Regions from separate parts of the Salinivibrio sp. ML290 genome, predicted to be linked through region 1. Evidence: predicted binding sites of a transcription regulator. Region 1 holds the regulator's gene; each other region holds the start of a gene.
What was found. Region 1 encodes CRP, which controls carbon source genes, mostly activating them, when cyclic AMP is high. Its sites were predicted from a motif close to TGTGANNNNNNTCACA; they were not measured.

Region 1 (8,168 bases):
AACTTCCCGGGGCATCTTCCTAATGGCCACATTGTCCCCGCGCTATTGGCGGGCAACAGTGTGGTGTTCAAACCGTCAGAGCTAACGCCAAAGGTCGCGGAAAAAACACTGGGGTATTGGTTAGAGGCGGGGCTGCCGCATGGCCTTATCAATCTGGTACAAGGTGGCCGTAATACCGGCGAGGCTTTAGCACAAGCCCGAGGCATCGACGGACTGCTATTTACCGGTAGCGCCAATACTGGCCATATCCTCCACCGCCAATTCGCCGGTCAGCCTGATAAGATGCTGGCGCTGGAAATGGGGGGGAATAATCCCTTGGTGGTCAGTAACCAGTTCGGTGATCTAGAAGCGACGGTTTATACCATTATTCAGTCGGCTTATCTCAGTGCGGGTCAACGCTGTACCTGTGCGCGCCGTTTGCTATTACCTGAGGGTGAAATGGGCGACAAGATCTTGACGCGTCTGGCGCAGTGGACAAAAACCGTACGTGTAGGCGGTCAGTTTGATGATCCGGCGCCGTTTATGGGGGCGCAGATCTCGGTCGCGGCGGCGGAGGGTATTCTGGCCACACAGCAAAAGTTGGTCGACCTCGGCGCAAAACCCGTGATTGAGTGCGAGCACCTACATGATGCGGTGATCTCACCAGGCATTCTGGATGTGAGCGGCATTCAAGAGTTACCGGATGAAGAGTATTTTGGCCCGCTTCTACAAGTACAGCGTTATCACGATATGGCCGATGCGGTGACCAAAGCCAATGACACCCGTTATGGATTGTCTGCCGGGCTTATCAGTGAAGACGATGGTGAATGGCAATATTTCCTTGACCATATTCGTGCAGGGATTGTTAACCGCAACCGTCAATTGACGGGCGCTAGCGGTGATGCGCCATTTGGTGGGCCGGGTGCCTCAGGGAACTTACGCCCGAGTGCTTACTATGCAGCGGACTATTGCGCCTATCCGATGGCGTCAATGGAAGGGGAGCAGGTGGTACTGCCCGAAACGTTCGCCCCCGGTATACCGACTCAACAGGACTAAGGAGAGCAACATGGACAGTGGCCAAGCGTTATTCGACAAACTGTGGCAGGACTACATCAACCGTCTGTGCCCATCGGCACATAAGGTGCATGCCTTATTAGAGGAAGGGCAACCTTTGATCAATGATCATATTGCCTTACGGACATTTGGTTTGGCTAAGGTTGGGCTAAAGGTACTTGCGCGTCCATTTCTCGCCTTGGGGTATCAGCAAAAAGGTGACTATACCTTTGAAGCGAAAAAGCTCAATGCTTGTCATTTTGAGCACCCCGATCCTCTGATGCCGAAAGTCTTTATCAGTGAGTTGATGGTCGAGCAATGCTCGCCCGCGCTTCAGGCGATTGTTGAGAAGCTGGTGGCACAGGTCGATGAGTCGTCACTCACAGGTAGCGATTTTCTCCATCAGGGTCGTCTATGGGATATTGATTGGGCAACCTATCAAACGCTTGCCGAAGAGAGTGAATATGCGTCTTGGGTCGCTGCACACGGCTATGGCGCCAACCACTTTACCGTGAGTGTAAATCAGCTTAATGCACATGATGATTGCCAATCGGTGAACAACACATTGCGTGACAATGGCTTTGCGATTAACGAGTCAGGTGGGGAAGTCAAAGGTGATGCATCTGTGTATCTGGAGCAATCCTCTACCATGGCGGATCGTGTGCCGGTTGCTTTCTCTGATTGCACGCAAACCATCCCAGGTGGCTTTTACGAGTTTGCTAAGCGGTATGTGTTGCCCAATGGTGATCTCTATCAGGGCTTTGTGGCTGCTTCGGCAGACAAAATTTTTGAAAGCACCCATTAGTGCGTCACGCATTGCTTATCGACATCATGGCAAGAAGGGAGCGTGTGATACGCTCCCTTTTTATTGTCTATTGGACCTCGATGTCGAGCCAAAACGTGTCTGGAATCGCTTGTGTTTCGTTGCTTAAGTGAGGGTTGTCAACTCGGATGACAGTACGCTCACCAATGTTGGCCTTTTCAAAGGTTTCCTTAACTAAAGGCGCATTATTGAAAAACTCAATAAATGATCCGTCTTGGTATGCCGATTCAAAAGCGCCATTTAACATCTCGGCGACGTCAGCGTGCTGCGGAGACACAAACAGGAACATTGGGAAGCGATAGATCAGCATCAGGTGAGGGTCAACTAACAGATTACCGTATTGCGGCCGCTCGGCTAATTCACTAAAAGGCTCAATCAAGGCTCGAGGGAAGAGATCGGCACGGCCTGTGTCAACCACTTTGAAAATGTTTTCAAAGCTCGATATCTCACGTACCCGAAATCCTGCTGACTTGAGCACTTTGACGTCGGCCCAGCCTTGTCCCTGAATCATGGTAAGAGACTGCAAATCACCCGCGCTATTTATCTGAGCGAGTTGGGGCTCAGTGGCTTGGTTGGTAATAAACAGGCGATGGCCGAGTAAACCACGAAACACGGGATAGCGAATGGGGATCAGTTCCGATTCCAGTGTACGGTCGGCACCAAGCCAGTCGACAGTGAGCTTGCCTTGCTTGAGCATCTCCACTTTACGAGACTGAGAGCCAATTTGGCCGTCAAAGGCTTGTAAGGTGACAGATTCTCCCGATTTTTCAGCAAGAAATTCAATCAGCTCAATGGCATAGAGGTCAAGCGCTGAGCCAGCGCGTGGCTCGGGGTGTACAATCGTGGTATTGGATGCGGCATGGACTGAAAACACAGAGAGCGCGAGGGCGGTGAGGGCAGTTATCACTTTTTTCATAAACGACACCTTGTTAATTTAGTGTTAACAATATCGTTTTGAGTTTAGAAGCTATCCGCGTGCTTGCCAGAAAGTGGAGATAAAAAAACCGACGCCAGGGCGTCGGTTGGTGATACAGAGAGCGGCGCAATTAGCGTGTGCCGTATACCACGATGGTTTTACCGTGTGCGGAAATGAGGTTTTGCTCTTCCAGCATTTTTAGAATACGTCCCACGGTTTCACGCGAACAGCCGACAATTTGGCCAATTTCCTGACGGGTGATCTTAATTTGCATACCGTCAGGGTGTGTCATGGCATCTGGCTGCTTCGCCAAGTTCAACAAGGTTTGCGCAATGCGCCCTGTGACGTCCAGGAAGGCGAGATCCCCTACCTTTTGGCTAGTTACCTGCAAACGACGCGCCATTTGTGAAGACAGGCGCATTAAGATGTCAGGGTTAACTTGGATGAGCTGGCGGAACTTCTTAAATGAAATTTCTGCCACTTCACACGGTGATTTAGCGCGAACCCAAGCAGTGCGCTCTTGGTCTTCTTCGAAAAGCCCGAGCTCACCGATGAAGTCACCTTGGTTAAGGTAAGACAGGATCATTTCCTTGCCTTCTTCATCTTTGATCAGTACGGCCACAGACCCTTTCACGATGTAATACAAGGTCTCCGCCTTCTCACCTGCATGGATAAGCGTGCTTTTAGACGGATACTTATGAATATGACAATGTGAAAGGAACCACTCGAGTGTAGGGTCTGTTTGAGGTTTTCCTGGAACCATATAACTTATTTCCTCTGCATGTGTTGCCCGGCAACAACGTCCTATCTTTGTCTGAGGGGTAACCCATCAGATCATTGCACAGAATACGAAGTCTGAACGCGGGCTACAAGCTCACTGTATGTTAACAAGAGTGTATCTTTTTTTGTTGGTGATTTCTTGATTTTGATCTAGGCCAACCGCCTAAAAATCTGGCAAAAACGTGGCTAAGATCACGGCTTGAGAAGTAATACATCATGGATGCGCTACGCCTTAGCCAATCTTGCCTTTTTCTATCAATTGTTGGATCAATGGACGGATAATCAATTCCATCGCAAAGCCCATTTTTCCCCCAGGCACCACTAAGGTGTTATGCCGTGACATAAACGACCCAGTGATCATCTGCAACAGGTAGGGGAAGTCGACATTTTTCATCCCACGAAAGCGGATCACCACAAAACTCTCGTCCAAAGACGGGATCCCTTTGGCATTTAATGGGTTTGAGGTATCTACCGTGGGAACGCGCTGAAAATTGATATGGGTGCGAGAAAATTGCGGAGTGATATAGTGCAAGTAATCATCCATTGAGCGCACAATCGAGTCGGTCACCGCTTCACGAGAGTGACCTCTATCGCGCGTATCGCGGACAAATTTTTGAATCCACTCTAAGTTGACGATGGGCACCATACCTATCAAGAGGTCGACGTGTTGCGCAACATTGACGTCACCGTCGACCACCCCGCCGTGCAATCCTTCGTAAAACAATACATTGGTATTGTCGGCCAAGTCTTGCCATGGTGTGAAGGTACCAGGCATTTGGTTATAGGGCACCGCTTCATCAAAGGTATGTAAATAGCGACGGTATTTTCCCGTGCCTTGGTCGCCATACTCACGAAAAAACTGCTCTAGTCGAGGGAAGTCGTTGGCGGTGGGGCCAAAGTAGCTGATATGCTTGCCTTGTTCACGCGCTTTACGGATCTCCACGTCCATTTCGGGACGAGTAAAACGGTGAAAGCTGTCCCCTTCTAGCCAGGCCGCTTTGATGTTCATCATCTGGAACATCTTACGGAAGGCCTCCGAGGTAGTGGTGGTACCGGCTCCTGACGAACCAGTAACCGCAATAATTGGATGTTTAGCCGACATGACGCGCCCTGTCATTCAGTCTGAATTTGTATCGCGATACGGCGTGTACTGCGATGCTAAGAGCCGAGTGCTGCTTTACGACGAATATCCACTGTCTCGTGCAACTCGGAATACACAATCACGGCGTCTCCGGATTGTAATTGTTGGCGAACATCATCAACTTTTTGTGCAAAGCTGACTTCTTGCTCACCATAATCGGTTCCTTCCCGTAATACAAAGTGCTCAATTAACGCTGTCAGTGTTTCGTCGGGAATCGACTGCCATGGAACCATCATACTACATCACCTTTTATTTATCTCAGGATGGCACGCGAGGGTGCGTGATGCGAATGTTGTGAATTGGCTCGCATTTTACCCGATCATACCAGTAAATGCAGTGGTTCTCTTTGATTCCTTTGATGGCACTAACGTGCCGTCTTGCTCAGTGACTCATGCGGCAAATAAGACGCTAACCAGCCGGGCACCGCTTGCTCAAGCCACAACTGAGGTTGGCGCCAGCTTCCCGTGACAAAACCAACATGGCCGCCATGCTCTGTGAGTTGGTAGTCGATATTGGCGGGTAAGGGGGACGTTGGGATCACCGCGTCGGTCATAAACGGGTCGTCTTTGGCATGAATGATGGCCAGCGGTGTCTTAATGGCATTAAGCACGGAAAGGCCGCTGCAGGCACGGTAATAATGGTGTGCATCGTCAAAGCCATGAAGCGGGGCAGTGACAGTTTGGTCGAACTCAAACAACGTATTGATCGTTGGGCGTTCTCCCGCATGCCACCGGCCGACTTGCTGATGACGGGTCAGCTTTTCAGCAAGGGTTTGTCGCATCGAGCGCAACAAATAGGCTTGATAAACACGGGAAAACCCTTTCTGGATACGCATCGAGCACGCGGCTAGGTCAAGTGGGGGTGACACTGCGCAACCACAGGTCACGATGGGATCATCGTGATAGTCCGCCAGATAACGTACCAGCATGTTTCCCCCTAAGGAAACCCCGACCGCGCCAATTTGACTCTCTGGATAGGTCTCACGCAAATAGGTTAAGAAGGCACGTGCGTCTTGGGTTTCTCCAGAGTGATAGGTCCGCGCGGCACGATTAAGGCGGCCACTGCAGCTGCGAAAGTGCATCACTACGCCGCACCAACCTTGACGTTGGAACGCGGCGAGCAAGCCGTTGGCATACGGGCTGTCGAAACTGCCGGCTAAGCCATGGAATAAAACAACAATCGGCTGCCCAGGTTGCGGTTGATGTGTCCAGGCCAAATCAACAAAATCGCCATCGGGCAGATCAAATTGCTGCCAGCGAGGGGTGAAAAGCGGGGCACGACGCAGAAAGCGAGGCAACAAGGTTTGTAGGTGCGCATTCCGTGCACTGGGAATGGGTCTAAACGGTGTCATCATGGTTACTTCCCTCTTCCTCGGCGGGCGTCACCCTCAGTGATGTATATAGGTTGCGTGCTGATGGTGACAGCTGACGGCAATAGTAGGCGAGAGGAGAGGCGGTATCCGTGAGCCAGGTTTGACGATTTAGGGCCTCGACTAAATCCTGCTGTTGGAATTTTTCTAAGCTGAGCTCAAAGTTAAGCATTTTTTTGTACTGTCCACTGCCGACCCGCGGCTTCAAATCTCGCCGCAGGTGACGATAGGCAATAAGCAAATGCTCCGATCGGCTCAACGCGTGTTTGAGTTGGCTCAGGCTCTCGGGGGCAAGGCCGTAGCCATGTTGCTCAATCCAGGCGAGCAACAAGGCAAGGTTGACGTTACCTTGGTGCTCGTCTTGGAGCTTGAGGCAGGCTTGTTTCACCTCTGGCTTGCCATAATGATGTAAACAAAACTGCCACAGGTCGGCGGGGTTCGCCATCCCAGGGGTTAGCTTTGAGTGAATGTCGCCTCCAGGGCTTCCAGCTCTTCTTGTCGCTCCATCCATTCTTGTTCCACCTCTTCGAGCGTCGATTTGGCATCCGCTTGACGTTGCAATTGCGCCGTGAGTCGCGCTTTGTTATCACTGTGATAAATCTCAGGATCCGCCAACTGGCTTTCCGCGTCACTGATAATGGCAGAGAGTTGTTCTATCTGTGTGTCGAGATTGTCAATTTTTTTCCGCAAAGGCGCCGTTTGCTTGCGTAATTCGGCATCGCGGCGTTTTTGCGCTTTGCGATCCACTTGGGTTTGTTGCGGTGCTGTTTTCTCCGCGGCCGCTTGTTTTTTGCTCTCAGCGCGATCAGCACGCTGTTGATCGGTCAGCCAGCGATGATAATCGTTCAAGTCTCCATCAAAGGGTAGCACTGCGCCATTGTCGACCAAGTACAAGTCATCGGTAGTGGCGCGCAGCAAAAAGCGATCGTGACTGACAATCACCATCGCGCCCTCGTAGGACTGTAAAGCCAGCGTTAATGCTTGGCGCATATCCAGGTCAAGGTGGTTAGTGGGCTCATCGAGTAGCAGTAGGTTCGGTTTTTGCCACACCAGCAAAGCGAGCACCAAGCGGGCTTTTTCGCCTCCAGAAAAGGGACCGATGGGCTCGAGCGCCTTGTCGCCTTGAAAGCCAAACCGGCCGAGAAAATCACGCAAGGTTTGCTCAGCAGTGGTAGGGGCTAACCGGTTTAGGTGCTGAAGTGGCGTATCGTCGATCCGCAACGTATCAAGTTGGTGTTGGGCAAAATAGCCAATTTTCACCCCTTGCGAGTAGGTTAATTCACCGGCCATGGCGGGTAGGCTACCCGCGAGCAGTTTAATCAGGGTTGATTTACCCGCACCATTGCGCCCCAGTAAGCCAATGCGCGCCCCCGGCACCAGGTTAAGGCGAATGTTTTCAATAATGGGGGTCTTATCATAACCAGCCGCCACCTTGTCCATCATCAAAATCGGTGTGGGTAAGGCATCCGGGGTGAAGAAGGTAAAACTAAATGGGTTATCGTATTGCGCGGGCAATACCTTCTCCATCCGCTCAAGGGCTTTAATCCGACTTTGCGCTTGACGGGCTTTGGTCGCTTTGTAGCGAAAGCGATCAATATACGATTGCATGTGGTTAATTTGCTTTTGTTGCTTTTCGTACTGCGCCTGTTGTTGAGCCAATTTTTGCGCGCGCATTTGTTCAAAGTCGGAATAATTACCCGTATATTCATTAAGCTGTTGGTGCTCAATATGAATAATACGGTTGACGACAGGATCCAAAAAGTCCCGGTCGTGAGAGATCAACACCAAGGTCCCTGGATATTGCTGTAGCCATTTTTCCAGCCACATCACCGCATCGAGATCTAGGTGGTTGGTGGGTTCATCCAGCAACAGTAGATCAGAGCGGCATAATAGCGCTTGTGCTAAGTTCAGCCGCATTCGCCAGCCACCTGAGAATTGGGTGAGTGACCAGTGGATTTGTGGTTGGCTAAAGCCCAAACCATCAAGCAGACTCGCAGCGCGTGCTTCAATGGTATAACCACCAATCGCATCCAATTTGTCGTGCAACATCGCTACCGCATTACCATCATCACGGGTTTCGGCGTCGCGTAAGGCTTGCTGTAGCTCG
Region 2 (8,168 bases), on a different contig from region 1:
GCCATGGCTTTGTGAATTCGAGCCGGGCACGCGCCAAAATCAATGCTTGGTTCCGCAAACAGGATAAAGATAAGAACATTGCCGCGGGTAAAGAGATTTTGGATACTGAGCTGCAAAAAATCGGTGGTACCAGCAAAGACGCTCAACTCGCGCTCAAACGCTTTAATGTGAATACACTGGATGAGCTCTACGCGGGAGTTGGTAGCGGTGATTTGCGTATTAATCAGGTGGTTAACCATATCAATGGCCTGATTAACAAGCCAAGTCTTGAAGAAGAAGAGCAACAGCTTTTAGAGAAGCTGCAACAAAGTGAGCAAAAGCCGAATACGGGCAAGGCGCACCGTGATGCAGTGGTTGTGGAGGGGGTTGATAACTTAATGACTCACCTTGCGCGTTGTTGTCAGCCATTACCCGGTGATGAGATCAAAGGTTTTGTCACCCAAGGGCGGGGTATCTCTGTGCACCGCGCTGATTGTGAGCAACTCAACGAACTGAGTCATCACGCGCCCGAGCGCATTATTGCCACGGTTTGGGGTAAAGGGCACATTGGTCAGTATCATGTGCGGATCCGCTTATCTGCCAATGAGCGTACCGGGTTGGTCAAAGACATCAATACCGTGCTCAGCAATGAAAAAGCACGCGTAGCGGGCATGCAAAGTCGCGTGGATTACAAAAAACAAATGTCTATTATGGATTTTGATTTAGAAATCTCCGATCTCGACACCCTGAGCCGCGTGGTTAACCGGCTTGAACAAGTAAAAGATGTGGTCGAGGCCAAACGTCTTCGCTAATCATCCTTCGCCCTGTCTCGACAGGGCGTTTTTTTAGAAGGAATGCTTTTATGGCTCCTATCGAGCAATTACTGACCATTATGGCGACCTTACGTGATCCCGACAAAGGTTGTGATTGGGACAACGCGCAACACTTCGCCTCCATCGTGCCTCATACGCTAGAAGAAGCCTATGAAGTGGCGGATGCCATTGAACGTGAAAACTGGTCAGACCTAAAAGATGAGCTCGGTGACCTACTTTTTCAAATTGTGTTCTACAGTCAATTGGGGCGGGAAGAAAACCATTTTGATTTTGAGGATGTGGTGCGCGGCATTTGCGACAAACTCATCCGTCGTCATCCTCATGTTTTTGGTCCCAAAGATGCGCAGGGAAAGCCTTTAATGGCACCAGATTGGGAAGGTATCAAAGCGAAAGAGCGCGCCGAGAAATCGGCCTCTGTGCAACCGGAAAGTGTGCTCGATGGGGTGACACAAGGCTTACCCGCCTTAATACGAGCGTATAAATTGCAAAAGCGTTGTGCACGTGTGGGCTTTGATTGGCCGACTGTCGCCCCTGTGATAGATAAAGTGCGGGAAGAGATTGAAGAAGTCGAGCAAGAGCTGGCGCAAACTTCTGTCAACCAGGCACGTGTGGAGGAAGAAGTCGGGGACTTGTTATTCGCGGTGGTAAATTTGGCTCGCCACCTAGGGACAGATGCCGAGCAAGCCCTACGCCGTGCTAACCAAAAATTTGAATCTCGCTTTCGTAAGGTTGAAAACCACTTACGTGATAATGAAAAAAACATTCAACAATGTCAGCTAGATGAACTAGAATCGGCATGGCAGGCCGTCAAAAAGGCGAATAAGTAAATATCCTGTAATTGGCATAATTGATTTGTGACAATTAAAAACACCAGGGTGTGTGGTAGCTTTCACATTGTGGGAGTCAATGGGGTCTGGTATCATAATGTCCCGTCCAGAACTTCATTAATTTCCTCTAAATCCAACTCTCAGGTTTAGCATGACGACGAACTACATTTTTGTTACGGGCGGTGTTGTATCCTCCCTCGGTAAGGGTATTGCTGCAGCCTCATTGGCAGCCATTCTTGAAGCGCGTGGCCTTAACGTCACCATCATGAAACTCGACCCTTATATCAACGTGGATCCAGGGACAATGAGCCCTACCCAGCACGGGGAAGTATTCGTCACGGAAGACGGCGCAGAGACCGACCTTGATCTCGGCCACTACGAGCGCTTTATCCGCACCAAAATGACCAAGCGTAATAACTTTACCTCTGGTCGTGTGTATGCGGATGTACTGCGCAAAGAGCGCCGTGGAGATTACCTGGGAGCCACCATTCAGGTGATTCCACACATCACCAATTCGATCAAAGACCGCATCATCGCCGGTGGTGAAGGTCACGATATTGCCATTGTCGAAATCGGCGGGACAGTGGGCGACATTGAGTCGCTGCCGTTTTTAGAAGCGATTCGTCAGCTGACCGTTGAAGTCGGCCGCGAACATGCCATGTTTATGCACTTGACTCTGGTCCCTTATTTGGCGGCCGCGGGTGAAGTGAAAACCAAGCCAACGCAACATTCGGTGAAAGAGCTGCTATCGATTGGTATCCAGCCTGATGTACTGGTGTGTCGTAGTGAGCGCCCGATCCCGGCCAATGAGCGCGCGAAAATTGCGCTGTTCTGTAATGTGGCAGAAAAAGCCGTGATCACCATGAAAGACGTAGACTCTATCTACAAAATCCCATCACTCATCCGCTCTCAAGGCTTGGATGATCTGGTTTGCAGCCGCTTTGGCATTGAAGCGGCGGAAGCTGACCTGTCAGAGTGGGAACAGGTCAGCTACGAAGAAGCCAACCCAATGGGCGAAGTGACCATTGGTATGGTGGGTAAATATATCGAGTTGCCGGATGCGTATAAATCTGTCAACGAAGCGTTGAAGCACGGTGGGTTGAAAAACCGTCTCACCGTCAACATCAAGTATGTAGACTCGCAAGATCTTGAAACACGTGGCACGGAAATGCTGCAAGACTTGGATGCTATCTTGGTACCAGGTGGATTTGGTGACCGAGGTGTAGAGGGCAAGATCCTAGCGGCACAATATGCGCGTGAAAACAAACTGCCCTATCTCGGCATTTGCCTAGGAATGCAGGTTGCCCTGATTGAATACGCGCGTAACGTCGCGGGTATGGAAGGCGCAAACTCGACCGAGTTTAACAAAGAGAGTAAATACCCAGTGGTGGGTCTGATCACCGAGTGGGTGGATGAAGAAGGCAAAGTGGAAGAGCGCAGTGAAACCTCTGATCTGGGCGGTACCATGCGTCTTGGCGCACAGCTTTGCCACCTTGCCGAAGGTTCTAAAGCACACCAGCTTTATGGCAACACGCAGATCCACGAGCGCCATCGCCACCGTTATGAAGTGAACAACTTATTGCGTCCGCAGCTAGAAAAAGCGGGGCTTTCAATCTCAGGCTTGTCTGCAGATAAAAAGCTGGTGGAGATCATCGAGAACCCTGAGCACCCATGGTTTGTTGCGTGCCAGTTCCACCCAGAATTCACGTCGACACCACGTGATGGCCACCCACTGTTTGCCGGGTTTGTTGCGGCGGCAGGCAAAAAACAGCGCGGTGAGCTATAAACGAGATTCGAGCGGTCGCCTGAACGTAGGCAGCCGCTTTTATTTTTAAAAACAATGACAGACGAGAGGAATCACAATGTCTAAGATCGTTAAAGTTCTAGGCCGTGAAATCATCGATTCACGCGGTAACCCAACCGTTGAAGCTGAAGTACACCTAGAAGGTGGCTTCGTTGGTATGGCGGCAGCACCTTCAGGTGCATCAACGGGTTCTCGCGAAGCGCTAGAACTGCGTGATGGTGACAAGTCACGTTTCATGGGTAAAGGCGTTCTAAAAGCGATTGAAGCGGTTAACGGCCCAATCGCCGAAGCCCTACAAGGTAAAGACGCGAAAGCCCAAGCCGATATCGACCAAGTGATGATCGATCTCGACGGCACTGACAACAAATCTAAATTTGGTGCGAATGCTATCCTGGCGGTGTCTCTTGCTAACGCAAAAGCAGCCGCGGCTGCGAAAGGCATGCCTTTGTTTGAGCACATTGCTGAACTAAACGGCACGGCTGGTCAGTTCTCAATGCCTCTGCCAATGATGAACATCCTTAACGGTGGTGAGCACGCGGATAACAACGTTGATATCCAAGAGTTCATGATCCAGCCTGTTGGCGCGAAAACCCTGAAAGAAGCACTGCGCATCGGTGCGGAAGTATTCCACAACCTCGCAAAAGTACTGAAAGCCAAAGGCCTAAGCACTGCCGTGGGTGACGAAGGTGGTTTTGCACCGAACCTAGAATCAAACGCTGCTGCACTGGCTGCGATTAAAGAAGCGGTTGAGCAAGCGGGCTACGAGCTGGGTAAAGACATCACTCTTGCTATGGACTGTGCGGCGTCTGAGTTCTATGACAAAGAGCAAGGCATCTACAACATGAAAGGTGAAGGTAAAACCTTCTCTTCAGAAGAGTTTAACCACTACCTGGCAAAACTGGCTGAAGAATACCCAATCGTGTCTATCGAAGATGGTCTAGACGAGTCAGATTGGGATGGCTTTAAGCACCAAACTGAACTGCTGGGTGACAAACTTCAGCTAGTGGGTGATGACCTGTTCGTAACCAACACCAAGATCCTCAAAGAAGGTATCGACAAAGGTGTGGCGAACTCTATCCTGATCAAATTCAACCAGATCGGTTCTCTGACCGAAACGCTGGCGGCGATCAAGATGGCGAAAGACTCAGGCTACACAGCCGTGATCTCTCACCGTTCAGGTGAAACAGAAGACGCCACCATCGCTGACTTGGCGGTTGGTACGGCTGCAGGCCAAATCAAAACCGGTTCGATGAGCCGTTCTGATCGTGTGGCTAAGTACAACCAGCTAATCCGTATTGAAGACGCGCTGGGTGAAAAAGCACCATTTAATGGTCTAAAAGAAGTGAAAGGCCAATAATCGGCACTTAAGCACTTTTTGCCAAAAAGCCGTCCCGTTTAACGGGGCGGCTTTTTTCATTTAGGAAAACCATGACACCAGCCAGCGGATCCGCTAGCCTATGCGGTTAGTCAATCAGGGTGTGAATACCCTGAGCCGATATTGGAAGGAGTACAGGTATGAGGCTGCTATCGGTTGCACTGTTTCTCACGCTCGTGTGGCTGCAGTACGAACTGTGGCTGGGTAAAAATGGCGTGACAGACTATTGGCAAATTGAAGCCAATGTCGCCGTACAGCAACAAGCCAACCAAAAACTCGTTAAGCGTAACCAGCAAATGTACGCAGAAATTGCGGATTTGAAGCGTGGGCAAGAAGCGATTGAAGAGCGCGCACGCAATGAGCTGGGCATGATAAAGCCGGACGAGACATTTTTCCGATTAGTCGATAAATCCCAGTAACTGACAGCCGTTGACTGGCGGTACAACCAAAGAAGATAACTTGTGGTCGAACAACCCCCTTTGCAGCACAACACCGCTTTACAGCCCGGAATAAGCGCCGTGGTACCTGCCGCAGGTGTCGGCAGCAGGATGCAAGCTAGCTGCCCGAAACAATACCTCCCTCTAGCCGGCAAAATGTTGATTGAGCATACCGTTGAGCGTTTACTCTCTCACCCTGCCGTCGCTGACGTGATCATCGCCATTGGTGCTGACGATAGCTACTTTGCGCACACTCGCTTGAGTGAGCGTCCGAATGTGCGTGTGGTCTTGGGTGGAGCGACGCGTGCCGCGTCGGTGCAAGCTGGACTCGATGTGGTCAATACGCAATGGGTGATGGTGCATGATGCCGCACGCCCTTGTGTGTCGCATGCCGATATCGACGCCTTGATTAGACAGGCGCAATCTCACCCGGATGGCGCCTTACTCGCGGCGCCGGTTAGAGACACCATGAAGCGTGCGGACGCACAAGGGCAGGTGGCTCACACTGTCGAGCGTGAGGCGCTTTGGCATGCATTGACCCCACAAATGTTTTTAACCCAAACGCTAATCCAGGCACTTAATGTGGCAGGTGATCAGGTGACTGACGAAGCGTCTGCCGTTGAAGCGCTTGGGGGGAAGCCTGTGCTGGTCCCTGCCAGTGCCAGCAACATAAAAGTCACCCACCCTGAGGATAAGTGGCTGGCCGAGTTTTACCTTTCACAACAAGAAGGCAAATCATGATTCGAATTGGACATGGGTTTGATGTACACAAATTTGGTGGTGATGGCCCGGTGATCATTGGTGGTGTGGCTGTGCCTTATGAACAAGGGTTGCTTGCGCACTCGGACGGTGATGTGGCACTCCATGCACTGTGTGATGCCCTGTTGGGCGCGATTGCTGCCGGTGACATTGGCCAGCATTTCCCAGACACCAGTGATGAGTGGAAAGGCGCCGACAGCCGTATGCTGCTGCGCGACGTTTACCGCAAAGTACAAGACAAAGGCTATTGCTTGGGCAATGCAGATATCACTATCATCGCGCAAGCGCCTAAAATGGGCCCACATATCGACGCAATGCGTGAAACCATCGCCAGTGATTTGTGTGTGACGGTGGATGCGGTTAACGTCAAAGCCACCACCTCAGAGCGTTTGGGGTTTACCGGACGCAAAGAAGGCATTGCCTGTGAGGCGGTGGTGCTATTAAACAAAGAGGCCGTATGACAGACTTACTCGCGCCCTTGGCTTACTTACATGGCCAACCGACACAGTCAGGAACGTTAAAAGCGTCACCGGACGATTTTATTGTCTCAGAATCCCTGGGTTTCACCCCATCAGGTCAAGGTGAGCACTTTTTAGTGCGAATTAAAAAGCGTGGTGAAAATACCAAATACGTCGCCAATGAGCTGGCAAAAGCCTGTGGGGTTAGCTCGCGGCAAGTGAGCTGGGCGGGCCTTAAAGATCGTCACGCCGTGACAGAGCAATGGTTCAGTGTTCATCTGCCAGGCAAAGCGGATCCGGATTTAGCAGCGTTTGTCCAAAATCATCCAGGCGTTGTGAGCATTGAAGGGACAGCCCGGCATCAGCATAAATTGCGCCCTGGCGATCTGACCGGCAATCAGTTCACGCTCTGCATTCGTGACCTGGCGTCGCCACAGGCTTTAGTGCCGCGCTTAGCCGCGATAGCCGAGCAGGGCGTGCCCAATTACTTTGGTACACAGCGCTTTGGCCGTGATGGCAATAATGTTGAGATGGCGCGTGCTTGGGGACGTGGAGAGAAAAAAGTCCGTGACAAAAGCAAACGCAGTTTTTATCTCTCAGCAGCCCGATCGCTGCTGTTTAATCAAGTCGTCTCTGCACGAATAGAGGCGGATGCCTTTACCTCTACCTTGGCGGGTGACCTGTGTCTCGACGCGCAGCAGCAAACGTACTTGGTTGAGCAGGCAGGGCAGTGTCATTCTGCGATCACCGGCCCTCTGACCGGCGATAATGCGTTGCCCACTGAGGGGCAAGCACAGCACTTTGAGCAAGCGGTGGTCGACAAAGAGCCTGAGCTATTAGCCGTGATCCGTGATAATCGCATGCGCCATGACCGTCGTGTGTTGTGTTTACTGCCGCAAGCGATGACCTGGACACACGATGCTGACACCTTAACCGTGAGTTTCTTTTTACCCGCGGGCGCATTTGCCACCGCGGTGATGCGAGAGTTAGTCGTCGCGAGCCCACAAGGAGAGCACAATGCGAATATTGATTAGTAACGACGACGGTTACCATGCTCAAGGGATCCAAACCTTGACCGAAGCGTTATCGACCATCGCAGATGTGGTGGTGGCCGCGCCGGATCGTAATTGTTCAGGCGCGTCAAATTCACTCACATTGGAAAACCCCTTACGCGTGCGCGAACTTGGACCTCAGCGTTATGCGGTTCAGGGGACCCCCACAGACTCGGTGCATTTGGCGCTACGGCAATTGGTACCCTGGGAGCCTGATTTTGTGATCACTGGGATTAACCATGGTGCTAACCTCGGTGATGATGTGCTTTACTCGGGGACAGTGGCCGCGGCGACAGAGGGCTTTTTCCTGGGCGCGCCAGCTATTGCAGTCTCACTATGTGGTCACCAACACTTTGAGACAGCTGCGCATGTAGTGAAACAATTCTTAGCCAAGAACCAGCGCCATGCCGCGCCCAGCCACCGCCTCATTAATATTAATGTGCCCGATGTGCCAATCGATAGCCTAGAGGGGTGGAAAGTGACACGTCTTGGCGCCCGTCATCATGCCGAAGACGTGATAAAACAAAGCGATCCGAGGGGCAAACCGATATACTGGGTCGGTGCGCCAGGTCAAACCCAAGATGCAGGGCCGGGAACCGATTTTCACGCCATTGCGGCGCAGTACGTTTCTATTACGCCACTGC
Region 3 (8,168 bases), on a different contig from region 1:
GACCAGAGCATTTGGTCTAAACGCCAACCCACTTCCAAGGGGGAGACATGGATCCAAAGGTCGCCTTCGCGCTCGCGACACGCTCGCACCCAACGTGCCAAGGGGGCGCCTTTATCCGAATTAGGTTGAGCCATCAAGGTCCACACCTTTTCTAAATTTTCTAACCGTTGCAGGAAAAAAGCCGTTTCCGCGAGCGCCGGATCAGCCAGTTTGGCCGAAATGTCATTTTCTTTCAGACGTTCATTGATCAAATCATGAATTTTTCCCAATGCCTGATGGGCTTTTTTGCTCGCCGTTTTGAGTTGCTCACTGGGTGAGATAAGCGCATCGGGGAGCTCGCCATCAGCAAAGCGGTAGCAACCATCATCGTTGAGCGGCAATTGACTGAGCTGTTGTTTAACCTCGCGTAAGCCTGGGATTAAGGTTTGAATCGCGTCTAGCAAGCTATCCACAAACCGATGTGCGCGCTTAATATCAGCGGTATTCCCCAACTTGGTCGTCGCTTGATTGAGCTTTTCCAACCAGCTGACCACACCCAACAGGCTGGCACTGGCGGCCGAAAAGTCTCGCGCGACAGTGGGCAAGTGATGAGCCTCGTCAATCATATACAGGCATTGCTCCGGRTCGGGCAAGATCACTCCGCCGCCGAGTTCGAGATCGGCGAGCAGCAAACTGTGGTTCACCACCACCACATCCGCTTTATCCATCGCCTCTCGTGCTTTAGCAAACGGGCAAGCACGGTGGGCGGGCAAACCGGCATGACAAGTGTGCTTATCAGAGGCGATAGCCTGCCAAAGATGATCAGCAATGGGTTTTGGCCAACTGTCTCTGTCACCATCCCACTTACCCCGACTCAGCGCAGCGTAGAGATCGTTGAGTAAAGATTGTTCGCTGCGCTTGGGTTTTTGGGTAAATAGCGCCCCTTGAATGCTTTCCATGTCCGCTACCGCACTGAGCTTATGTGCACAGCAATAGCGTTGACGCCCTTTGGCTAAAATAAAATCGAACGGTTTGGGGCAGATGCGATGAAAAAACGGGATGTCTTTATTGGCAAGCTGTTCTTGCAACGCCACCGTCGCGGTTGAAATCACCACTTTTTTATTGTTGTTGAGTGCAAACGGGATCGCACCCATCAGATAGGCCATCGACTTACCGACCCCTGTGCCTGCTTCTGCCACTAATAGTCGCCGTTTAGGCGCGTAATCGCCAGCTAGGGTTTTCGCGAGCTCTGCCACCAAATAGTTCTGAGCTTTACGGGGAATAAAGTGGGGAAGTTGATCTTGTAGCGTTTGATAGCACGCGCGAATGTCTGATTTTACGGCAGGGCTGAGCATCAACAGGTCCGAGTTGCAAAGGTTGACGCCTAGTATAACACGGGGCAAAAACGTGAAAACGATCGCGAACTGCAAGATTTCCTTACAGATATGAGATCCTGGTCACGAATTTAATTTGAACCATTCTTCGCTATCTTGCTGATCTGCCGTTTGATTAACAAAACGCCTGATTTAAGCTACTGATTAGTTTTTTATTCTAATGTAAGAGGAAAAAATCACATTTTTTGGTGTTTTGTGTTGTTAGTGTTTGTTGTTTATTTTCATCAAAAGGCGGGTGTCGAGTCAGTTAAACTGTGATCTCAGTTCAGTAAATGTCACTATATTATTGTTTTTAAGCGGTTTTTGCCTAGATTGTAATGCGCTTCCGACGAGTTGACAGAACCACATTTGTTCTGCACGATTAGCCACGAAGTTTCAGTGAACTGGCATTTTGTTCTTCGCAGCGTTTGCTGCTGATAATAGAGTGACAGTCACCATAAAACAGAGTTCCATGAAGGAACTCATAATGACTAAATAGAAAAGGCAGTGGATTAACCATGAAAAAGACTATTCTAGCAATGGCAGTACCAGCTCTGCTGGCTGCTGGCTCAGCATCAGCAAGCATCAACCTGTATGACGCAGAAGGCGTTAAAGTAGACGTTTCTGGTGCAGCTGAAGTTCAGTACATCCAGAAAATCGGCAACGACCGTGACGGTGCATGGCGTCTAGACGACGGTGATGTTCAGTTTGATACTGAAGTAAGCGTTTCTGACAAACTGAGCGCAATCGCTGCTGTTGATTTCGAATTCGAAGGCGCAGACGACAACACCGGCACAAACGGTAATGTTGAAAACAACGTGCTTTACGTTGGTTTGAAAGGTGGCTGGGGTCAATTCACCGCGGGTCGTCAGCTATTGCTGATGGATGACGCTGGTATCACTAAAGACTACGAGCTATCTGTAAACTCGTTTGGCTCTGACTACACTCACGCGCAACAAGTAGGCAAGTACGTTTACGACAACGGTACTTTCTACGCAGCGGCGACTTATACTGATAAGAGCGACGGCTTTGAAGACGATTCTCAAACTGCTGGCACTGACGGTTACTACGGCGCTGGTGATGACATCGCAATCTACGAAGGCCGTTTAGGCTACCGCGTAGCTGACGCCGACGCACGTGTTTACTATCAAAAAGCTGACAACATCAACCGTGATAGCGATGACTCAGTTGATACCTACAACTTCGAAGTTGAGTACGCAGGTATCGAAAACGTGGGCATCGCAGCTTCTGTTGGTCGTAAATCAGCAGACTTGAATGGTGTAGATACTGACACTGATTATGTGTCTATCGCTGCTGACTACACCATGGGTAAAACTACTTACGCAATCGGCTTTGACAACAAAGATGTTGACGGTCAACAAGACGACGTAAACGGTTACTACGCTAACGTTACTTACGCACTGCACAGCAACGCAAAAGTGTACGCTGAAGTAGGTGACAGCGACGGTGACGAGCAAGACTGGGGTTACGTAGCTGGTATGGAAGTTAAGTTCTAATTGAACTTACACCATCATTGCTAAACGTAGCACTGGTTACAAAAGCCGCCTTAGGGCGGCTTTTTTATTATCACGGTTTGGAGAAAAGATGAAAAAAATAGTAGGTGTGAGCTTGGTGCTATGTACTCTCATGGCATCGGGTGTGATTAATGCCGCAGAGATTACCTCAGCACGCAATATCGAATTCGTTGTTGTTGATGGCGAAAAAGTAACGTTTGACAACTGGTCTCCAACTCAGACAATTGAGTTGCCGGATGGCAACCATCAAATTGTGGTGCGATTTGAGGGTGAGGTGAAGCGAGGTAGTCGAGATCTTGTCTTTACATCACGACCGTACCTCTTTGAACTCAACGTTGATGGGCGTGATACGACGATTGATCTCGATACTCGACTAAAAACAAAAGTCCAAGCAGAGCATTATTTTGACGATGCTCAATGGCAAGCCGAGTTCGATAACGGTGATGTGATGCCTTTAGAGGCCGTCGAGTTAAAAGGGGATGGTTTTGCCGCCTATGCCGATATGGAGGCCTTGGTGGCGGAGTACAACCGTGAGAATGGCATCATTATCGACCAAGGTGAAAGCAAGAACCTCAACGATGTATTGGTCGAGGTGGATGATCAAGGTAAAGCCTCGATCAAAGGTGATGCCTTGTCGCAGTTAAAGCTTTGGTATACTAAAGCCAGTGACCAAGAGCGTAAGTCGTTCCGTCGTTGGATTATTGACCAAGATTAAGCGCCTTAGGATGATGTGTGATCGTTGGTCTTTAAACAGTCAATAAAAAACGCGCCCAGCTGATGCTGGGCGCGTTCCGTTTAAGCCACGATGAGACAAGCGAAAGTCAACCTCGCGATCACACGGTTTTACGTGCTCCAGCTGTGGCTCGGCGAGTGGCTGGATCGTGATGATAATAATTTGACGCACGGCACTGTGGGCAGCGCTGCTCGGCGGCGTCTTTCATTAAATCATCCAGTGGAATTTCACTTTCACAATCGGCACACAAGCCATAAATCTCCAAATCCATGGCACATAAAGCCGCATCGACTTTTTCTAAACGTTCACCGAGGCATCGGATGGCGCCAGGTACCCCTTGGCTTTCTTTAATCAGATCCGAAATGGTGAGGTTCTCGCAATGCTTGTCCCAGTCTTCACGCAATCGCGTGGTTAATGTTGCTACTAGCTCAGTGCGTTCGCGGTTAAGTTCACGCCCCAGCTGAGCAAGGGTTGTTTTATCCATGGTCAGTTCGCTTGATTGGCTAAAATGACTTTTATCATGACGCAGTCACACAAGTTGTTACCCTGATGTAAATCAATGAACCGGCTAAAACCTTACAAAGAGTCCGTTTTTAGCGGTGTTGACCTGAGCTATAGTACCCGCTCACTGTTGTTATGCTGTTGTGAGTGAAGTAACAAAATGGAACATGATTTTAAAGAGCCTTATAACGTCAAGTACTTCATCGGCTTCCTGCTGGTATTACTGATCCCGACCTTACCTGCCAGTCTCACTTGGCTTGGCATTATTTTTGGCGGCTAATCACCGCCTTATTCACTCGCCGTGCGGCATTCCTTATTCGCCACCCTGTACCTCCATCGTCTCTGACACTACACTTAGCATGAGTGAACAAGCGCGACCATCTCGAATCGAAGGGTAATCGAAGGGTAATAGAGACTATGCAACAAGCACCGACAGCCGCATGGCGTTGGTTATGGAACGGGTTAGGTTGGTTATGGGTCGCGCTGGGTGCGGCAGGCGCCTTTTTGCCGGTACTCCCGACCACGCCGTTTTTGCTGCTCGCCAGTGGTTGCTTTATGCGAGGCTCTCCTCGTATCGCTAACTGGCTCCACGCCCATCCAACGTTCGGGCCGATATTGACGGACTGGTACCAAAAGCGCGCGATTAGTCGCAAAGTAAAACGACGCGCGACCGTCATGATAGTGGCAAGTTTTAGCTTCTCCATTTATATCGTCGGGGCGATGTGGCTGAAAGCGTTACTGGTTACCTGCCTAATTGTGCTCTTATGCTGGTTTCTCCGCCTACCTGAAACGGAATCTGTTGCTGGTTCGGCCGAAAATTCATAACATGACGGTTTGCGTTTTTTACCGGCGAGAATTGGCCATGAGCACCGACAGCTTGAATGTCATCAAACAAAGTATTCAAACCATCCCAGACTATCCCAAACCTGGCATCTTATTTCGCGATGTCACCAGCTTAATGGAAGACCCTGCTGCCTACCAAGCCTCCATTGATGCCCTGGTTGCGCAATACCGCGATCATGGATTTACCAAGGTGATTGGTACCGAGTCACGTGGCTTTTTATTTGGTGCACCATTGGCGCTTGCGCTAGGGCTCCCGTTTGTGCCAGTGCGTAAGCCTGGCAAGTTGCCACGCGCGGTGATCAGCGAAAACTATCAGCTAGAATACGGTGAAGATACCCTGGAAATCCATCGTGATGCGATTGCTGAGGGGGATCAAGTACTGGTGATTGATGATCTACTGGCGACAGGCGGCACCATAGAAGCCACCGTGAAGCTGGTACGCCGTTTAGGCGGCACCGTGGCGCATGCTGGGTTTGTGATAAGCTTGCCGGATATCGGCGGTGAAGAAAAGCTGGCCGCGCTTGGGATCAACGTTTATAGCTTGTGCGAATTTGCAGGCCATTAATGCCAGGCTATATGCAGGGTCCCGCGTTAGCAATAAGCATACAGGAAGCGGATTGACATGAGTTACCAAGTCCTCGCTCGCAAGTGGCGACCCCATAATTTTGAGTCTGTTGCCGGTCAAAGTCATGTGCTGACGGCCTTAGCCAATGCATTGGATCATGACCGCTTGCACCACGCATATTTGTTCAGTGGTACTCGTGGTGTGGGCAAAACCACCATTGCGCGCATTTTTGCCAAAGGGCTCAATTGCGAACAAGGGGTGTCTTCTTCGCCATGTGGTCAGTGCGCAACCTGCCTTGAAATTGACGAGGGACGTTACGTTGATTTGCTGGAGATTGACGCTGCGTCCCGGACCAAGGTGGAAGACACGCGAGAGCTGCTCGATAACGTCCAATACAAACCCGCACGTGGCCGCTTCAAAGTGTACCTCATTGATGAAGTCCATATGCTGTCACGGCACAGCTTCAATGCGCTGCTAAAAACGCTGGAAGAGCCGCCTGAGTACGTAAAGTTTTTATTGGCGACCACGGATCCACAAAAGCTGCCGGTCACCATTTTATCGCGTTGTTTGCAATTTCACCTAAAACACTTTGATGCGAGCCAGATTCAGACGCAGCTAGAGCATATCCTTGGTCAAGAAGGTGTCGAGGCAGAGTCACGTGCCTTAATGCTATTGTCACGGGCTGCGGAAGGCAGTATGCGTGATGCCTTGAGCTTAACCGACCAGGCCATCGCGCTCGGAAATGGCCACATCAGCACCCAAGCTGTCGCTGACATGCTGGGGACCTTGAGTACCGATAACGCACTCTTGCTCCTTGAAGCCTTGGCGAATCATGATGCGGTTGAATTGATGAACATGCTGGCGCAGATTGCGCACGTCGGGGTGGAGTGGGATGGTTTACTCAAAGAGTTAGCCAGCCAGCTTCACCATGTGGCGCTTGCCCAAGCACTGCCTCAGACCCATGATGATGACAGCGGGGAGCAAGCACGGATTCACGCCTTGGCCTCGCGGCTTGCGCCACAAGATGTGCAGCTGTGTTACCAAATGGCACTGCAAGGACGGCAAGACCTGCCTTATGCCCCTGATGGGCGGGCCGGTCTAGAAATGGTCTTGCTGCGTATGTTGGCGTTTCAGCCGGTGAAAACGGTACCGTATGAACCGGCTACCATATCGGTGCCGGCACACGATCCCGCATCTTCACCACAACAGCCGGTAAAAAAAGATCCCTCGCAAGCACTGAACGCGTTGAAAGCGCAGGTCTCATCGGCCAGTGCGGCGTCGCCAAACCAGTCGTCACCAAGCCAGGGGCACGAAGTACAACAGAACCGGCCCATGGGCGATACCCCGGAGAGCAATGACCGAGACACGCCGGAAAGTCCCCAAAATATCAATGACACACGCGCGCCAGCTCCTCAGCAGGCGACGGCAAAGACTAGCGCGGAGGTGCCTAGCGCAGGTGCATCCGGCAGAGGGGCACATGAAGCGAGTGTTTCCGAGCTGAGCCAACCAGCAGTCGATGACTCGGCGCCAGATGCCGCGTCATCACTTGCGAATCAGCCGTCTGCCTCTTCGCCTGCCTCTAGTCTTATTCAGGCTCGTAATCAGTTGCGTAGTCGTATGAAACGTCAATCTGAACAATCGGGGAGTGGGGTAAAAAAGACGGGGCGGACACCGGCCAAGACTGATGCGTTATCTGTGCTCGATCGCGTCGCGACGGCGGCAGAGAGTGCATCGCCTGTGTCCGCGCCTGAACAAAAGACACCGAGTGTGTCGTTGTCACCCGTGACTGAACCTACTAACGGGTCGTCAGAGCCTTACCAGTGGCGCTCTACGCAACCGGTGTCACCGGAGCCCGAGACGGTGCCTTCACTGACACCTAAGTCGTTGAAACAGGCGTTAGAACATGAAAAAACGCCCGCCATGCGCGACAAACTGGTACAGGAAACCAACGCACAAGATCCTTGGTGTGCCTTGGCAGACAGTTTAGAGGTAGAGCGCCTAGTTAAACAAATGGCACTGAATGCGGCGATGTCCCAGCAAGGCGAACGCGTACAGCTTACATTGCGCCCGGATCAATCGCACCTTAATACCGAAAAAGCGCAGCAGCAATTGACTCAGGCCTTGACGACGGCGCTGGGCGCCCCCATAACCTTGGAGGTACAGCTCGGGGAAGCGGGAATCACACCTTTAGAGCGGCGCGAACAGCTCTATCAACAAAAATTAGCGCAGGCGACACACAGCCTGCATAATGATCCGAATGTGACTTTTATTCTTCAACGCTTTGCGGCGGAGTTAGAAGAAGATAGCATTCGACCAATTTAAGACACCTAACCAAGAGAGAGAATTATGTTTGGTAAAGGCGGCATGGGTAACATGATGAAGCAGGCGCAGCAAATGCAAGAGCGCATGCAAAAAGTACAAGAAGAAATTGCCAGCATGGAAGTGACAGGCGAAGCGGGCGCAGGCATGGTGAAAGTCACCATGACAGGTAGCCACAGCATCCGTCGTGTCGACATCGACGATAGCTTGATGGAAGATGATAAAGACATGCTGGAAGACTTGATTGCGGCTGCATTCAACGATGCTGCCCGTCGTGTCGAGGAGCAACAAAAAGAGAAAATGGCGGAAGTGACAGGTGG

Region 2: BZG23_RS03440 (CTP synthase) is a predicted target of CRP. The motif match lies at 1,691-1,706, and genes of this name have one in related genera.
Region 3: dinG (ATP-dependent DNA helicase DinG) is a predicted target of CRP. The motif match lies at 1,426-1,441, and genes of this name have one in related genera.

What each region holds. Positions count from the first base shown of each region.
Region 1 is NZ_MUEY01000009.1:94,079-102,246, forward strand. It holds gene astD (succinylglutamate-semialdehyde dehydrogenase) at 1-1,035, shown strand, start outside; gene BZG23_RS10085 (DUF1338 domain-containing protein) at 1,046-1,837, shown strand; gene BZG23_RS10090 (FAD-dependent oxidoreductase) at 1,905-2,771, opposite strand; gene crp (cAMP-activated global transcriptional regulator CRP) at 2,902-3,534, opposite strand; gene BZG23_RS10100 (phosphoribulokinase) at 3,784-4,653, opposite strand; gene BZG23_RS10105 (YheU family protein) at 4,710-4,928, opposite strand; gene BZG23_RS10110 (hydrolase) at 5,057-6,046, opposite strand; gene BZG23_RS10115 (TIGR02444 family protein) at 6,030-6,506, opposite strand; gene BZG23_RS10120 (ABC transporter ATP-binding protein) at 6,515-8,168, opposite strand, start outside.
Region 2 is NZ_MUEY01000002.1:272,625-280,792, forward strand. It holds gene relA (GTP diphosphokinase) at 1-791, shown strand, start outside; gene mazG (nucleoside triphosphate pyrophosphohydrolase) at 842-1,639, shown strand; gene BZG23_RS03440 (CTP synthase) at 1,791-3,425, shown strand; gene eno (phosphopyruvate hydratase) at 3,502-4,800, shown strand; gene ftsB (cell division protein FtsB) at 4,959-5,237, shown strand; gene ispD (2-C-methyl-D-erythritol 4-phosphate cytidylyltransferase) at 5,280-5,996, shown strand; gene ispF (2-C-methyl-D-erythritol 2,4-cyclodiphosphate synthase) at 5,993-6,475, shown strand; gene truD (tRNA pseudouridine(13) synthase TruD) at 6,472-7,506, shown strand; gene surE (5'/3'-nucleotidase SurE) at 7,490-8,168, shown strand, end outside.
Region 3 is NZ_MUEY01000001.1:237,624-245,791, forward strand. It holds gene dinG (ATP-dependent DNA helicase DinG) at 1-1,334, opposite strand, end outside; gene BZG23_RS01200 (porin) at 1,871-2,869, shown strand; gene BZG23_RS01205 (YccT family protein) at 2,958-3,602, shown strand; gene BZG23_RS01210 (hypothetical protein) at 3,721-4,104, opposite strand; gene BZG23_RS01215 (YbaN family protein) at 4,539-4,946, shown strand; gene apt (adenine phosphoribosyltransferase) at 4,984-5,529, shown strand; gene dnaX (DNA polymerase III subunit gamma/tau) at 5,587-7,851, shown strand; gene BZG23_RS01230 (YbaB/EbfC family nucleoid-associated protein) at 7,876-8,168, shown strand, end outside.